3 regions of the Bacillus sp. Medicinal_06 genome follow, and region 1 is predicted to be linked to each of the others. Evidence: riboswitches for the same ligand, from Rfam matches in the RefSeq annotation. Region 1 holds a riboswitch; each other region holds the start of a gene.
What was found. Region 1 has a riboswitch for S-adenosylmethionine ahead of AC1M36_RS20745 (bifunctional O-acetylhomoserine aminocarboxypropyltransferase/cysteine synthase). Riboswitches for the same ligand answer to the same signal wherever they lie in the genome.
Positions count from the first base shown of each region.

Region 1 (6,057 bases):
CAGCCTTTCCTTTCTCCTGTAGCGGCATTTGGATAATCTTCTCAAAGCTAACACCACGTTCAGAGAATAAAGACGTGATTTTTGCAAACACACCAATTTCATCTTTTACATGTAATCGTAAAAACTTTTTCACAAAAATTTCATCCGGCTCTTTTAATACCTTCTCATACTGAGGAGAAACTGCACTATTCCCAGTTACACCAAGGCGTACATTTTGCATTACCGCAACTAAATCAGAAACAACCGCTGTCGCTGTTGGTAAGCTTCCTGCACCAGGTCCATAAAACATCGTTTCTCCTACCGCTTCACCATACACATATACGGCGTTATATTCATTTTGAACAGCTGCAAGAGGGTGTGTATTCGGAAGCAACGTTGGTTCAACTGTTACCTCTAACTTTTCACCATCGCGCTTTGCGAGCCCAATTAATTTAATTGTGTATCCTAAGCTTTTACTATATGCAATATCTTCCTCTGTAATGGAAGTAATCCCTTTCACCTTCACATCTCCAAGTTCTACATTTGTAGAAAAACCAAGAGTAGCCAAAATCGTCATTTTTCTTGCTGCATCTAAACCTTCAACATCTGATGTTGGATCTGCTTCTGCAAATCCAAGCTGCTGCGCTTCTTTTAACACGTCGTCGTATGCTCTCCCTTCGTCAGACATTTTTGTCAGAATAAAGTTCGTTGTTCCGTTCACGATTCCCATCACTTTCGTAATAAGATCCGAGGAAAGCCCTTCTACAATGCTGCGTAGAATTGGAATCCCTCCAGCTACGCTCGCTTCGTAGAATAAATCAGCTTGATTTTCCTTTGCTACTGTCAGTAATTCCGCCCCATGCAATGCCATTAAATCTTTATTAGCAGTAACAACATGTTTACCATTGTTCAAAGCTTGTAAAATATAAGATTTTGCTTCCTGTATACCTCCCATCACTTCAATGACAACATCGATATCAGGATTATCTATAATTTCATTTGCATTTTTCGTTAATAAAGTAGAGGGGACTTGGACCTCTCTCTCTTTCTCAATATTTTGCACTAATACTTTTGTTACTTTCACTGGGCAACCAACTTGGTGCATTAATCGATCTTGATGATCCGTAATAATACGAACCACACCGCTGCCAACTGTTCCAAGGCCTAATAAGCCCACTTGAATTTCATTCATGATACTGTCCACCCCTCTAAAGAATTGTATTTAGATGCCATTATATAAGGTAAAATTCTGAAAAACAATGTATTTTGAACATTTAGAAAAATATAAGATAATCCTTACAAAGAAAGCGTTGCCACGTGTTATATGATGATCATCTTACAAAATATAAGGGGTTTCTTGATATACATAATAATTTAACCAATTTGAAAATAATAAATTTCCATGACTTCGCCATCTTATGAGTGGCTTTTCAGCTGGGTTATTATGTTTAAAATAGTTTTTTGGAACCTTAATCTCTAGCCCTTTTTGTTTATCGCGTTCATATTCCTCTTTTAACGTATTACAGCTATATTCACTATGACCAAGAACAAAAACCTGCCTTCCCTCTTGCCCCATAATAAGGTGAACACCCGCTTCTTCTGATGTTGCTAGTAACGTTAGTTCTGGTACCTTTTCAATATCAGCTCTACGTACTTCTGTATGGCGAGAATGAGGTGCAAAGAAGAGTTCATCAAACCCTTGCAATAATTTCACATGCTGTTCATGCACTTCATGTTCAAATACACCAAACATCTTTTCTTTAAGCGGATATTTTGGAATTCCATAGTGATAATGCAAACCCGCTTGCGCCCCCCAACAAATATGCAGAGTAGATGTTACATTTGTTTTTGAATATTCCATAATACGCCCAAGTTCTTCCCAATAATCTACCTCTTCAAAAGGAAGTGTTTCAACCGGCGCTCCTGTAATAATGAGACCATCAAATTTTTCTCCCTCGATATCGCGAAACGTTTTATAAAAACTTGTTAAATGATCTTGCGCTACATTACGGGATACATGAGACTCCATATGGAGCAAATGCACGTATAATTGGAGTGGTGTATTACCGAGTAATCTGAGCAATTGCGCTTCTGTTTCTTGTTTTGTTGGCATTAAGTTCAAAATTGCAATTTTTAAAGCACGTATATCTTGTGTTTCAGCTCGTTCTTTTGTCATGACAAAAATATTCTCTTTTTGCAATACTTTACGAGCTGGTAAATCCTTATCAACAATGATCGGCATGTGCTTTGCCTCCAACTAATGCTTCCTCTAGGTCCGCAATAATATCAGAAACATCTTCTATACCGACTGATAGGCGAATTAAATCAGATGTAACACCTGCTAAACGCTGTTCTTCTTCATTTAACTGTCTATGCGTTGTACTAGAAGGATGAATCACACATGTTCTCGCATCTGCTACATGTGTTACAAGTGTTGCTAACTTCACATTTGCAATAAATTCTTTCGCAGATTCTAATCCTCCTTTAATTCCAAATGTTAAAACACCACTTGCACCTTTTGCTAAATACTTTTGTGCTAGTAGATAATTTTCGTTACTTTCTAATCCCGGATAATTCACCCATTCAATACGATCATGATTAGCAAGCCACTTCGCAACTGCAAGAGCATTTTCACTATGACGCTCCATTCGTAAATGCAATGTTTCTAAACCAATATTGCTAATATACGCATTGAATGGGCTCATACAGTTTCCATAGTCTCTTAATAGTTGAACACGAGCTTTCACAATATATGCTGCCTGCCCAAAGTTCTGCACATAACTTACACCGTGATAACTTGGATCTGGTTCGACAAGCTCTGGATATTTTCCATTTGTCCAATCAAAATTTCCACCATCAATAACAATCCCACCTAATGAACTTGCATGGCCATCAATATATTTTGTTGTAGAATGAACAATGATATTTGCCCCATGTTCAAACGCTTGGCACAAATATGGTGTCGCCAAAGTATTGTCCACGATAAAAGGTACTTCTAGTTCTTTTGCCGCTGCTGAAAACTCTTTAAAATTTAAAACATTCATCGCTGGATTTCCAAGCGATTCTGCATAAATTAGCTTTGTTTTGTCATTTGCAAGTGCCACAATCTCATCAGCAGCTAAATTTGGATTAAAGAATGTAACATCAATTCCTAATTTACGTAGACTTATCCCAAATAAGTTAAATGTTCCCCCATAAACGGTTGAAGAACAAAGTAAATGATCACCACTACTACAAATATTTAGAACAGCAAGCATAATGGCCGCTTGACCAGAGGCTGTCGCAACAGCTCCAACGCCGCCTTCTAAATCGGATAACTTTTGTTCAAATGCTGCTAGTGTCGGATTCCCAATACGCGTATAAATATAGCCTTCTGCCTCTAAATTAAAGAGTGCCGCTAAATCATCAGACGTATCGTATTTGTACGTCGTACTTTGATAGAGTGGTAAAACACGTGGTTCACCATTTTTTGGTGTATAACCACCCTGTACACAAATGGTTCCTTTTCCCCATGATTCTCCCATTTCTCTTTCTCCTTTCTTTTATAGAAAATAAAAAAACTGCTTCTTTCCCTAACAAGAAAGAAGCAGTTTGAAAACACGCTCTAAAGTCTCTTTCTTATCTCTCAGGGTTTATTACCTGCAGGATTTGGCACAATTCCGTGATACGGCTGTTGCCAAGGTTTCATAGGGCCTGTCCCTCCACCTTTTCTTGATAAGACTATGCAATTACCGTTGATTTTATAGCAATCATTTCCTAATGTCAATTATTTTTCTGAATGTTTACAAAAGATTTTATTAACTGTTTTATTGTTTATTCAGAAAATTAAAGTTATATTAAAATTATTATTATAATTGACCTTTCCCCCTAAAATATTCTACACGTTTACTTATACGTTTTTTCTTTTCATACTCTATCGTCATGAGTAAAGCGGCTATTATAAGCAAGCTATTACTAACAATCATCAAAGGAATAGATAAGTATATCATTGCATATAAACTTGGAAAAATTGCAGCGCACATAAAAAAAATTCGATGAAGAAACACTGCGATACAAACAAATAGTATAGATACCATAACCATAATAAAAATAGAAAACTGTTCTACATGAAAGGAAGTCCACCGATATTCTCGATAAAAATAAGTTATGACTTGTACGGCACATGCTAAAAAGCCTATCATGTGACCAACAACATGGAATTTATACCTATCTTGTTTTCTTCCAATTTTTATAGCTAAATTTATAAAGGTACCCATTACAGCCCCGATTACTGTGAACACCCCTATATACCATAAATTTCTACCAATCGAAATCTCAACGCCATAAACACCATAAAGCATAAGGGCTATACCCGTTCCAATCATTATAGTAGACAAAACAACATCATATTTTTTATACGGAAATTGCCTTTGCAAAATTAACGAAATAATTAATATACAGGTACATGCTGCTAAAGCAGTATAAATAAAAACACCCAAACCTCTCCCTCCCTCATGGTAAATTTTACTATAAAATCACAATAAGTCTTATATTCATTCATATGAAAAAAAACTCACGTACATAACGCGAGTTTTCACTATTCTACAATAACAGCTATACCTTAACCAATTCATTTCCCTCTATTCCTTTGGCTTATTGCACAAGACACTCTCCCAATTTCCTTAGAATCTTTAAAGGGATAACACCATGTTTTAATCTAAGAAGATCGTAATTATTGTAAAATTTGATAAAGCTCATTAAGACTTTGTATTTCATAAGTCGGAATAATTCCAATATGATTCGGCTTCTTAGCAGGATTAAACCAACATGTGTCTAATCCTGCTAACTGCCCACCTTTAATATCTGCACTTAATGAATCACCGATAATTAATCCTTTCTCCACAGAGAAATTAGAAATTCGTGCAAAAACATAATCGAAGTATTCCTTCATTGGCTTTTGATGACCAGTGTCTTCTGAAACAAAAATATCCTTAAAGAATGAATGTAATCCCGAATTACGCAGGCGTTTATCTTGCGTTTTGGAAACACCGTTTGTAACAATATATAAATCATATTCGCTTTGGAGATCTTGTATTAGTTCAAAGGCTCCTTGAATAAGCTGATTCCCTTCTTCTAAATAACTACGATAATTCTGTTCAAACAAAGGTCCATCAACTTCCTGACCGTACTCCTTAAATAAAATTGAAAATCGAGTATTTACTACCTCATCTCGGTCCATTTTTCCTTCCTCAAAGGATTTCCACAGACCTTGGTTTATTCTTTTATAATGTGCTGTAATTTCATCAGTTAAAGGGATTTTTTGTTCCTCAAAAAGTAAATGTAACGCCGTTCTTTCAGCTGCTTTAAAATCTAATAAGGTATCGTCTACATCAAATAGTAATGTTTGATATTTCTTCATGTTGTTTCTCTCCCTTTCCACTATAAAAACACATTTTTTCTTTTATTCTCAAATAAATCGTATCACTCCCACTTGTAAAAAGAATAGGAGATATCTCATACTAAATGAGAGGTGAAAAAATGAAAATCGAAAAAAATTCAGATGAAATTTATAGTTATGTACAACGCTTCAATTTTCAAACGTTCTTCTCATTTGATATTTTTCCATATATAGAAATTCATTCGTTTCAAAAGAAAGAAACCATTTGTAACGAAGGAGAAGACTTTCCTTATCTCTATTACTTAATCTCTGGAAAAGCAAAAATATATATGAGCCATCAAAATGGGAGAATTTCCTTAATTGACTTTGTAAAAGCACCGTCAATTATTGGAGAATTAGGATTAATTGGAGTCGAATCTATAACAAAAGGTATCGAAGCTATGGAATCATGTATCTGTCTAGCTCTTCCTCTAAAAGATTGTCATCATCTCTTATTACAAGACGCATACTTCTTACAACAGCTATGCAAATTTATTGGAGAAAAAACACTTACTCGAACTGAACAATATGCAAGAAGCTATAACTACCCTTTAGAAAATCGATTAGCAGCTTTTATTCTGTTAACTGAGCAAAACAATTGTTATCTCGAAAAGCATACAGAGGCCTCTGAATACTTAAACGTTAGTTATCGTCATCTCTTA
Region 1 is NZ_JBWYHD010000009.1:76,431-82,487, forward strand. It holds gene AC1M36_RS20735 (homoserine dehydrogenase) at 1-1,171, opposite strand, end outside; gene metA (homoserine O-acetyltransferase MetA) at 1,316-2,221, opposite strand; gene AC1M36_RS20745 (bifunctional O-acetylhomoserine aminocarboxypropyltransferase/cysteine synthase) at 2,205-3,503, opposite strand; SAM riboswitch class I at 3,595-3,700, opposite strand; gene AC1M36_RS20750 (hypothetical protein) at 3,828-4,457, opposite strand; gene AC1M36_RS20755 (YjjG family noncanonical pyrimidine nucleotidase) at 4,691-5,377, opposite strand; gene yeiL (transcriptional regulator YeiL) at 5,497-6,057, shown strand, end outside.

Region 2 (6,057 bases), on a different contig from region 1:
CAGAACCTAAAAATTAGGTTCTGTTTATATTTTATTTCATTTAAGATGATCATTATGCATTCACAGGTTCTTCGACATAAGAAAGTGCATTTTCAAAATCAGCAATTAAATCATCTACATTTTCAAGGCCAACTGATAAACGGAGCAATGAATTAGAAATACCTCTTTCATTACGTGCTTCTTGTGATAGTGCTGCATGTGACATTTTTGCAGGGTAAGAAAGGATGGATTCTACAGCTCCTAAACTTACTGCAAAGACAGGAAGTTTAACTTGAGATAAAAATTGTCGCAAAGCATCTTCGGATTGAAGCGTGAAAGATAAAACAGCACCGGCAGATTGGGCTTGTTCTTGTTGTATGTCATAGCCAGAGTGTGATTGTAATCCAGGGTAATACACATTTTGAATCTTTGAGTGTTTTTGTAAATAATGAGCAATTTTATTCGTATTTCTTGCTGAGTGTTCGAGGCGTACGTGCAATGTTTTCAGACCGCGAAGAACGAGAGAACAATCTTGCGGTCCTAATATAGCACCAAATGCATTTTGCAAGAAACCAAGTTTTTGAGCGAGTTCCTCATCTGTTACAACCGCTAATCCGGCTGTAACATCACTGTGACCAGCAATGAATTTTGTTGCGCTATGAAGCACAACATCAGCTCCGAGTTCAAGTGGCTTTTGGAATAATGGTGTTAAAAATGTGTTATCAACAAATGTAAGTGCTCCGGCAGATTTTGCTAATTCGCAAATGGCACGAATGTTGGTTACTTTTAATAATGGATTGGATGGCGTTTCAACGTAAAAGACTTTTGTATTTTGTCTAATATTTTGTTTTACTTCTTCTAAATTTGTCATGTCAACAAATGTATGTGAAACCCCGTAACGAGAGAGGACTTCTGTTACAATACGATACGTTCCTCCATATACATCTTCTGAAATGAGAACATGATCGCCTTGTGAGAGAAGGAGGAAGGCAGTAGAAATCGCTGCAATTCCAGATGCAAAGGCAAACCCTTTTGTTCCTCCTTCTAATAAAGCAATTATGTCCTCAAGTGCTTCACGTGTTGGATTTCCAGAGCGACTATAGTCGTATTTACCAAATGTATCTACATCAAATTGATGAAATGTTGATGTATTATAGATGGGGACGTTAACCGCGCCTGTTTGTGAATCATGTTTATAGTGGTTATGAAGTAAGAGTGTATCTAAAGAATAACTCATATTCTCACACCTTCTTTTACATGTTTAATAGCCTGCTTTAAGTCTTGAATTAAATCATCACCATTTTCAATACCAACAGAGAAGCGGAGGAGACGATTACATACGCCGCGTGCTGTACGAACTTCTTCTGGAATATCTGCATGTGTTTGTGTTGCTGGATATGTCATTAAACTTTCAACTCCGCCAAGGCTTTCTGCAAAGGTAATTAAAGATAAAGATTGTAAGAAAGGATTTATCCATTTTTCATCGCGAAGACGAAATGAAATCATGCCACCTCTTCCCGGATAAAAAACATCGGTTACACCATCTTCCGCGTTTAAATAAGAAACGATGTTCTTTGCATTTTCTTCATGCTGTTTCATACGAAGAGCTAATGTTTTCATCCCGCGAATTAATAACCATGAATCAAATGGACTTAATACAGCACCAGAAGCGTTGTGATAGTGGGCAAGTTCTTCACAAAGCGCTTGGCCTTTTGCAACGACAAGTCCGCTTAATACATCATTATGACCACCTAAATATTTTGTGGCGCTATGAAGAACAATGTCTGCTCCTTCTGTTAATGGTTGTTGTATATAGGGAGTGTAGAATGTATTATCTACAATAAGAAGGACTCCGTGCCGTTTGGCAACAGTTGCGACAGCTGCGATATCAGTAACTTGCATTAATGGATTGGTTGGAGTTTCTATAAAAATAGCTTTCGTTTGAGAAGTAATGGCTTGTTCTATTTGTTTTATAGATTGTGTATTTACGTATCTACATCGAATATTCCATTTTTCTTCATGTTCTGAAAATAAACGATAGGTTCCCCCATATAAGTCTTCTGATACGATAAGTTCATCTCCAGACCGGAATAAAGACAGAACAAGAAGAATCGCTGCCATTCCCGAACTACAGGCATATCCTTGTTCCGCTTCTTCTAAATCAGCAATTGCGCGTTCTAAAAGGCCGCGTGTTGGGTTTCCAGTTCGTGAATAGTCGAAACCTGTTGATTTTCCGATTCCTTCATGACGATAAGCTGTTGAAAAGTAAACAGGGGGATTAACCGTTCCTGTAGTCGTTTCGCTTCGATTCCCGATTTGAGCTAGTTTTGTTTCGATTGTTGACATGTTAAATTCCTCCTTGATAAAAAATAAAAAATAAAAAAAGCCTTCTAAGAAGAAGGCTTTCATGCGAATATAGTCTTCTCCTTATCTGTCAAATCTTTTCACAATTTGCTGGAATTAGCACCTTATTAACGAACATGTTAATGGTTGCTGAGGTGTCATAGGGCCAGTCCCTCTACCTCTCTAGATAAGAATAATTTGTATGAAATTTTATTATGATTTTAACTTTACAACAAAAGATAATTGAATTGCAACTTTATTTTAAATATTTTTTATCTTCCTGCTAATTTCATTGACTTTTAGTTTGTCCCATGATAAGTTTATTAGAAAATTAATAAAGATTGTTAAAAGGTACACGTATTTCCTTTTAAAAAATAAATTAATAATTAAGATAAACTCTTATTGAGAGCGGTGGAGGGAAAGGCCCTATGAAACCCGGCAACCTTCAAACGAAATGTTTGAAACGGTGCTAATACCTGCAGAACAATTTGTTTTGCATGATAAGAGGAGGATTGATGATGTCCCCCTCTTCAAGGTGAAGAGGGGGTTTTTATATTGATAGAAAAGAGGGAGACAAGTGAAAATTCTAGATTTATTATCAAAAGGAATTATTATCGGTGATGGAGCAGTTGGTACATTATTACATTCTCATGGTTTGCAAAGTAGTTTTGAAGAATTAAATCTATCAGATCCAGATTTAATTATATCTATTCATAAACAATATGTAGCTGCCGGTGCAGATATTATTCAAACAAATACATATGGTGCAAATGAAGCAAAATTGCGCATGTATGGTTTAGAAAATCAGGTTACCAAAATTAATAAAGCAGCAGTAAAGCTTGCAAAAGCAGCCGTGACAGACAAGAATGCTATTTTAGGGACGATTGGTGGTATGAAGCATATTGGAGCCGTTACAACGACTGATATGGAACGGGAATTTATGTTACTTGAGCAGGCCGAGGCATTATTAGAAGAAAAGATTGATGGATTATTATTAGAAACATTTTATGATGAATTCGAATTGCTACATGCGGTGAAAGTACTGCGAAAACAAACAGATATTCCAATTATTGCACAGTTAGCTCTTCATGAAGCAGGCACAACTCAAAATGGGAATGATGTAAATGAAATATTAAAACAGCTTTTAGATTACGGTGCAAATGTAGTCGGTTTAAACTGTCAGTTAGGACCGCTTCATATGACGGAAGCTTTTAAAATGATATCGATTCCGAAAAATGGTTATTTGTCAGCTTATCCAAATGCAGGCCTTCCAAACTATGTAGAAGGACGTTACGTATATGAAGGAAGTCCTGCTTATTTTGAAGAGATGACACCGAAATTTATTGAACAAGGTATTCGTTTGTTAGGGGGATGTTGTGGTACAACGCCAGCACATATTGAAGCGATGAAGCGTGCGATTGCGAATGTAACGCCTGTTACAGAAAAACAAATCGCTCCAAGACAACAAGTGGTTCCTATGCAAACAAAACGTGCTAGCACCCATGTTACTCTTGCGGAAAAAGCGAAGAAGCAAACAACAGTTGTTGTTGAACTAGATCCCCCAAAAACATTGGATACGCAACGTTTTTTTGAAGGGGCAAGGGCATTGAAAAGAGCGGGAGCAGATGCGATTACATTAGCAGATAACTCGTTAGCATCTCCGCGCATTTCAAATATGGCAATGGGGGCATTATTAACGAAGCACGATATTCCAGTGCTGACGCATTTAACGTGCCGTGACCATAATGTGATTGGCTTACAATCCCATTTACTTGGTTTATCAGCTTTAGGAATGGAAGAAGTGTTAGCTTTAACAGGTGATCCAGCTCGTGTTGGTGATTTTCCAGGAGCGACGTCTGTATATGATTTATCTTCTATTGAATTAATTAAAATGATTAAGGAAATGAATGTTGGACGTTCTATTTTAGGGAAATCGATTGGTTCTGCGACAAGATTCTCTGTTGGAGGAGCTTTTAACCCGCATGTGAGGCATTTAAAAGCAGCGGTGAAGAGGATGGAGAGAAAAGTTGCAGCTGGTGCAGAGTATTTCTTAACACAGCCTATTTACGATGTAGATTTAATTGAAGAAGTATACGAGGCGACAAATCACTTAGAACAGCCGATTTTTATTGGGATTATGCCTTTAGTAAGTAAGCGAAATGCTGACTTTCTCCATTTTGAGGTGCCAGGCATTACACTACCTGAAGAAGTAAGACAACGAATGGATGGACATGATACGCAAGAATTGGCAATTGAAGAAGGGATTCGCATTTCACAAGAGTTAATTGATGCTGCGATGAAATACTTTAACGGTATTTATCTCATTACACCATTTTTAAAATATGAAATTACAGAGAATCTCGTTAAGTATGTGAAAGAAAAGCAAGAAGCGAAAGAGGGAATCAACTGATGAGACCGATAGAAGAGAGATTAAAACATGATATTTTAATATTAGATGGTGCGATGGGGACGATGATTCAGCAGGAGGATTTAACCGCAGAAGATTTTGGTGGAGAAGAATATGAAGGTTGTAATGAATACTTAGTAAAAACAAGACCAGATGTTATTTTAGGTATCCATAAAGCTTATATTGAAGCTGGTGCGGATATTATTGAAACAAATACGTTTGGTGCTACGAATATCGTATTACATGATTATGAGCTAGCTCATTTAGATGAAGAGTTAAATGAACGGGCGGCGTTTTTAGCAAAACAAGCTGTAAGTGAGAGCTGTAAAGAAGTATATGTAGCAGGTGCGATGGGGCCAACGACAAAAGCGATTAGTGTAACAGGTGGTGTAACATTTGAAGAATTAATTGAAGCTTATACTAGACAAGCGCGTGGATTATTACGGGGTGGCGTTGATGTATTGCTTGTAGAGACGAGCCAAGATATGCGTAACGTGAAAGCGGCGTATTTAGGAATTCAGCAAGCATTTATGGAAGCGAATCGTACGGTTCCGCTTATGATTTCAGGAACGATTGAGCCGATGGGGACAACGTTAGCGGGGCAAACAATCGAGGCGTTTTATTTATCAGTTGAGCATATGAAACCATTATCTGTCGGATTAAACTGTGCGACAGGGCCAGAATTTATGCGAGAACATATTCGTTCTTTGTCGGATCTCTCAGAGTGTTATACTTCTTGTTATCCAAATGCCGGTCTTCCAGACGAGGATGGACATTATCATGAGTCACCAACTTCACTTGCAGAAAAGGTGAAGCAGTTTGCTGAAGAAGGCTGGATTAATATTATCGGTGGTTGCTGCGGGACGACACCTGATCATATACGAGCGATAAAAGCTTCACTTGAGTCTCTCAAGCCACGTGAAAATCATGAGCGAGAAGGTCATGGGATTAGTGGTTTAGAAGCATTGCAATATGATGATTCTATGAGGCCGTTATTCGTTGGTGAGAGAACAAATGTTATTGGGTCAAGAAAGTTTAAACGATTAATTGCTGAAGGGAATTTTGAAGAGGCTGCTGAGATTGCAAGGGCGCAAGTGAAGAAAAATGCTCACATTATTGATATTTGTATGGCGGATCCAGATCGTGACGAAGTGGAAGATATGGGGGGATTTTTGGCAGAAGTAACGAAAGTATTAAAAGTTCCCATTATGATAGATTCAACGGATGAGAATGTAATGGCGAAAGCTCTCACGTACATACAAGGGAAGGGTGTCATTAACTCTATTAATTTAGAAAACGGAGAAGAGCGATTTGAGAAAGTGACGCCG
Region 2 is NZ_JBWYHD010000002.1:622,618-628,674, forward strand. It holds gene metC (cystathionine beta-lyase) at 53-1,216, opposite strand; gene AC1M36_RS06830 (methionine biosynthesis PLP-dependent protein) at 1,213-2,325, opposite strand; SAM riboswitch class I at 2,404-2,516, opposite strand; SAM riboswitch class I at 2,719-2,829, shown strand; gene AC1M36_RS06835 (bifunctional homocysteine S-methyltransferase/methylenetetrahydrofolate reductase) at 2,900-4,732, shown strand; gene metH (methionine synthase) at 4,732-6,057, shown strand, end outside.
Region 2: linked by a shared signal. The riboswitch ahead of AC1M36_RS06835 (bifunctional homocysteine S-methyltransferase/methylenetetrahydrofolate reductase) and the one ahead of AC1M36_RS20745 (bifunctional O-acetylhomoserine aminocarboxypropyltransferase/cysteine synthase) in region 1 are both predicted to bind S-adenosylmethionine.

Region 3 (6,057 bases), on a different contig from region 1:
AATTTCTGGATTCGTTGAATAGCTTCTTGTAATCGCTCTTCTGTATGTAATAACCCAATACGAACGTAGCCTTCGCCATGTTCACCGAATCCGACTCCAGGTGCAACTGCTACATGTGCTTGTTCTAACAATAAGTCAGTAAATTGTTCTGATGTATACTCATTAGGAACAGGAAGCCATGCGAAAAATGATCCCTTCGGTGCGACAACATCCCATCCAATTGAACGGCACGCTGTAATGAGTGCATTTCTCCGTGATTCATAGCGTTCTACAAGTTCATTTACACAAGATTGTGAACTTAATAGCGCCTCACAAGCCGCCTCTTGCACAGCACCAAAAATGCTGACATACATATGATCTTGCAATAAATTAATTGTTTCAATGACACTTTCGTTACCGATCGCAAAGGCGATACGCCAGCCAGCCATATTAAATGTTTTTGATAGTGTATAAATTTCAATGCCAACATCTTTTGCGCCGTTTGCTTGTAAGAAGCTAGTTGGTTTGTTGCCATCAAAGCCAATTGCTCCATAAGCGAAGTCGTGAACTACTAAAATATCATTTTCATGTGCAAATGATATTGTTTGTTCAAAGAACGTTTTTGATGCAATAGCACCAGTTGGATTATTAGGATAATTTAAAAACATCAATTTGGCTTGTTTGGCAATAGCATCATTAATTTTAGTGTAATCCGGTAAAAAATCATTTTCTGCTAATAATGGCATCGTCTCAAACTTTGCTTTCGCTAAAGCGACGCCTGATAAATAGTCAGGATATCCTGGATCAGGTACAAGTATTGTGTCACCAGGATTTGTAAAACAAAGCGGTAGTTCAACCAGCCCTGCTTTACCACCAAATAAGATAGCGACTTCTGTTTTAGGGTTTATTTTGACTCCGTATTCACGTTTATAGAATGTCGCAACGGCTTTTTTTAAGCTTTCATGTCCGCGGAATGGCGGGTATTTGTGATGAACTGTTTTTTCTGCTGCACGTTGTAAAGCTGTTACGATATGCGGCGGTGTTGGTTGATCTGGATTGCCTTGACCTAGATTGATAACATCATGCCCTGCTTCAACGACTTTGTTAACTTTTGCAACAAGTGAAGCAAAAAATTGTGTTGGTAATGATGTTGTAATCTCGGAAGGTTGAAAATGTTTCATACTTTCCACCTCTTTTGAAAGTTGTTACAATTCTAGTGACAAATGATATAACCTTTCTAAGTTTTTGTAAAGAAAAAATAATTGAAGATGGGGTCGATAGAATGAAAGTCGCATGTATTCAAATGGATATTGCTTTTGGTAATGTAAAAATAAATATTGAAAATGCAAAGAAAAAAATAGAAGAAGCGATGCAAGGAAACCCGGACATTATCGTATTACCAGAACTTTGGACGACTGGTTATGATTTAGAGAGAGTGCCGGAAATTGCAGATGGGGATGGTATTCAAACAAAGCAACTTCTTTCAGAATGGGCCCAACAATATTGTGTGAATATTGTTGGGGGGTCTATTGCGAAACAAACAAAGCACGGTGTTATGAATACGATGTATACAGTGAATCGGGAAGGAAAACTACAAAGTGAGTATAGTAAGGTTCATTTGTTCCAGTTGATGAATGAACATAACTATTTAATAGCAGGTGATAAAACAGGAGAATTTACATTGGATGGTGTACAGTGCGGTGGTGTCATTTGTTACGATATTCGTTTTCCAGAATGGCTGCGTGTTCATACTGTAAGAGGAGTAAATGTATTATTCGTTGTAGCAGAATGGCCGCTTGTTCGCTTAGCTCATTGGCGCTTACTTCTTCAAGCGAGAGCAATTGAAAATCAATGTTATGTGGTTGCATGCAATAGAGCAGGAGAGGATCCAAATAATGTGTTTGCTGGACATTCTCTAATTGTTAATCCATGGGGAGAAATTGTAGCAGAAGCAGGAGAAGAAGAGTCTATTTTGTATGGGAATGTAGAGTTAGAAAAAATTAAAGAAGTACGAAAGGGAATTCCTGTTTTTGCTGATCGACGTCCGGAATTATATAAATAAAAATATTGACAAATGATTTTTATTCTTGTTATATTCTGTAACAGAAACTTAAAAATTTGAATAAATCATGCAACTCTTATCAAGAGCAGGTGGAGGGATTTGGCCCGATGAAACCCAGCAACCGACCGTAATACCATTGTGAGATGGGGCGCTTATGCGCCAAAAAGGCACGGTGCTAATTCCAGCAGAAAGGATGGCTTTCTGACAGATAAGAGGGGAGAAGATCAACTTCAAACCTCTTTCTTCATGGAAAGAGGTTTTTCTTATAATGAAAAGCCTCTGAATTTAATAAAGGGGGATAAAAAATGGGATATTGTTCATTAACAAAAGAAACAGCAGTTGAGTATGTAAAAGAGCAGGGGTACTTTGAGCAAAAAGCAAAGGTGACTTGCCATGAAATAGGGGATGGGAATTTAAATTATGTATTCCGGCTCCATGATGGAGAACGCGGTATCATTGTAAAACAAGCTCTCCCGTATGCGAAAGTCGTTGGGGAAAGCTGGCCACTTTCGCTAAGAAGAGCCACAATTGAAAGTCAAGCATTGCAAGTTTTTGCGAAATATGTACCAGAATATGTTCCGAAAGTATATGGTCACGATGAAGAGTTAGCTGTAACGGTAATGGAGGATTTATCATCTCTTACTATTACTCGTAAAGGTTTGATTGAAGGGGAAGATTATCCACTTTTATCCCAGCATATTGGACGCTTTTTGGCACACGTTCTTTTTTATACGTCAGATTTTGGTCTATTAGCAGAAGAGAAAAGGGTGCTAGACGGAAAATTTGTAAATCCTGATCTTTGCAAAATTACAGAAGATCTTGTGTTTACAGATCCGTTTGGAAATTATGATACAAATAATTATGAGAAAGAATTACAGCCTACATTAGATGAACTTTGGTGTGATAAGAAATTGAAATTACAAGTAGCGCAGTATAAATATAAATTTTTAACGAGAAAAGAAGCACTAATTCATGGCGATTTACATACAGGTAGTATTTTTTCATCACCTTCTGAAACAAAGATAATTGATCCAGAGTTTGCAACATTTGGGCCATTAGGATTTGATCTAGGTCAATTTATAGCAAATTTATTATTAAATGCGCTATCAAGAGAAGAGAAGCGAAGTGTATTATTCTATCATATTGAAAAAACATGGAGTAATTTTGTAGAAGTATTTACAAAGCTATGGGTACTAGAAGGAGTAGAATCATATACAAAGGAGAAACAATGGCTTGCAATTGTACTGCAAAATATTTTTGCTGATGCAGTTGGATTTGCTGGGTGTGAAGTCATTCGTCGAACAATTGGATTAGCACACGTAGCAGATTTAGATGGAATTCAGGATAAGAATAGAAGAATTCAAACTAAAAAGCATGCATTAAACTTGGGCAGAGAACTATTGTTACATGAAACGACAGGTGCAGATACTCGATTGTTCCAAACGTTATTTCAATATATTGTTTCAGGGAAGGTGAAAGCATGATGACAACAGTTGCCATTCCGCGTTCTATAAGCTGGAAAGGAGATTCTATTGCATTATTAAATCAAACGAAATTACCGCATGTTGTAGAATATAAAACGTTAACCAGTATTGAGGATGTGTGGAAAAGTATTGTTATGTTAGAAGTGCGCGGGGCACCTGCAATTGGTATTACCGCCGCTTTTGGTTTAGCACTTGCCGCAAAAAAATATAATGCTGCGAATATCACTGACTTTGAAAAACAATTTAAAAGAGATTGCAATTATTTAGCAACCTCACGTCCGACAGCTGTTAATTTATTTTGGGCAATTGATCGTATGACTGCTTCTATCAAGCAAGTAACAACTATTAAAGAAGCAAGGAAAATATTAGAAGAGGAAGCACTTAAAATTCAGCAAGAAGATGAAAGTGTATGCCGTAGCATAGGAGAGCATGCTTTAACTAGATTTAAAGATGGTGATCACATTTTAACGATTTGTAATGCAGGAAGTATTGCTACAGCTCGTTATGGAACAGCGCTAGCTCCGTTTTATATTGGAAAAGAGCATGGGGTGAACTTACATGCTTATGCATGTGAAACAAGGCCGGTTTTACAAGGAGCGCGCCTTACTGCCTGGGAATTGCAACAAGCTGGTGTTGATGTAACGCTCATTACAGACAATATGGCAGCCCATGCGATTCGAACAAAAAATATTTCTGCTATCATTGTAGGAGCAGATCGAATTGTTGCAAACGGTGATACGGCAAATAAAATAGGGACATTGAATTTAGCTATACTAGCGAAATATTTTCATATTCCTTTCTATGTTGCTGCTCCGCTTTCTACATTTGATATTACGAAGAAAACAGGGGCTGAAATTGTGATTGAAGAACGCGATGAATCTGAAGTTACAAAGGTTTTTGGAAAACAAATTGCTCCAGAGGGCGTCGGTGTTTATAATCCTGCATTTGATGTAACTCCGCATGATCTTATTACTGGAATTATTACTGAAAAGGGAATTCTACAAGGAGATTATTCAGTAGAGATTGCTTCATTATTCGAGAACACAAGCTCAACAAATACGCATGGAAAGGCCGGCATAAAGTAGTGGAAGAGAGCATCCGCTCATGGGTAGAGGCGGTCAGTTCCTTTTTTAGCCACATGCCATATGAAAACAGAAGGGGAAAATGAGTGGTGAACCTCTTTTGTTTTTATAACTGTGACTTATATGACGGAAAATGAAAAGGTATATAATATACAGTATTTTATTTTTTTATTGCCAAATTTCCTTTCTTTTTTCTATTTATTTAAAAGAAAGGAGGAGAAGTAGATGGAGGAATGGATATCTATGATCGGTAATGTTGGATTTCCAATTGTTGTGACTTTATATTTACTGCATCGTATTGAAAGTAAATTAGATGGTGTAATTGTTGCAATTGAGAAATTACCACAACAGATGACAAGGTATGAAGCTCCGCATGAAACAAAATGACAAAAGGCTTTGCTCTCAATGAGCAAAGCCTTTTGTTACAAAGATTATTGTGCTGTATATCCCCCATCAATAACGACCGCTTGGCCAGTTATTCCTTTTGTTTTTTCGCTTGCTAAAAATAAAGCATAGTCAGCAATTTCCTCTACAGCTAGCAATCGTTTTTGTGGTACGAGTGGATAAATAACATCCTCTAATACACGCTCTAGTGGAACATTTCTTGTTGTTGCTAAATCTTGGAGTTGATTTCGAACAAGCGGTGTATCAACATAGCCGGGGCAGAGGGCATTTACCGTAATTCCATGTGTAGCGCCTTCTAAAGCGGCAACTTTTGTCAAACCAATCACACCGTGCTTTGCACTATTATAGGCAGCCTTTCCAGCAAATCCAACAAGCCCATTAATAGAGGCGATATTAATAATGCGTCCATACTTTTGCTTTTTCATAATTGGAAAAGCATGTTTTATTGCGATGAAAGGTGCGATTTGCATAATTTGAATCAGAAGTTCAAATTTATCGGTTGGGAACTCTTCAATAGGTGAAACGTGTTGCATACCAGCATTATTTATTAACACATCAAGTGAGCCGAATTTTGTAACAGTTTCAGAAATAGCCTCGGATATTTCTTTCTCAGATGTAACGTCACATCTTAGACCTATTGCTTCATAACCTTCCCTGCATAACTGTTCAGCAGCTTCCTTCGCACGATCTTCAAGACGATCACTAATCACAACTTTTGCTCCTTCTTTCGCAAAAGCATTTCCCATTTCATAACCAATTCCACTTGCAGCACCTGTTAAAAAAACGACACGATTTGAAACCATGATGAGAGCACTCCTTTATATAAAATTTGTCTTAGTGCTCTATTTAGAGGGAATGTAATGAAAATCCTGCAAAGATTTGGAAAAATATACTGAACTATCTTGTTTTGCAAAATAGCTTTTGCTATACTATTTTGTAAAGCAAGATACTTACGCTTATCTATCTTGTAAAACAAGATAGAGGGAGGATTTGAATTATGTCGACAAGTCAAATGCTGAAAGGGATTTTAGAAGGGTGTCTCCTT
Region 3 is NZ_JBWYHD010000007.1:322,117-328,173, reverse strand. It holds gene AC1M36_RS19165 (pyridoxal phosphate-dependent aminotransferase) at 1-1,160, opposite strand, end outside; gene AC1M36_RS19160 (carbon-nitrogen family hydrolase) at 1,175-2,041, shown strand; SAM riboswitch class I at 2,115-2,256, shown strand; gene mtnK (S-methyl-5-thioribose kinase) at 2,347-3,525, shown strand; gene mtnA (S-methyl-5-thioribose-1-phosphate isomerase) at 3,522-4,610, shown strand; gene AC1M36_RS19145 (YvrJ family protein) at 4,833-4,994, shown strand; gene AC1M36_RS19140 (3-hydroxybutyrate dehydrogenase) at 5,039-5,815, opposite strand; gene AC1M36_RS19135 (PadR family transcriptional regulator) at 6,010-6,057, shown strand, end outside.
Region 3: linked by a shared signal. The riboswitch ahead of mtnK (S-methyl-5-thioribose kinase) and the one ahead of AC1M36_RS20745 (bifunctional O-acetylhomoserine aminocarboxypropyltransferase/cysteine synthase) in region 1 are both predicted to bind S-adenosylmethionine.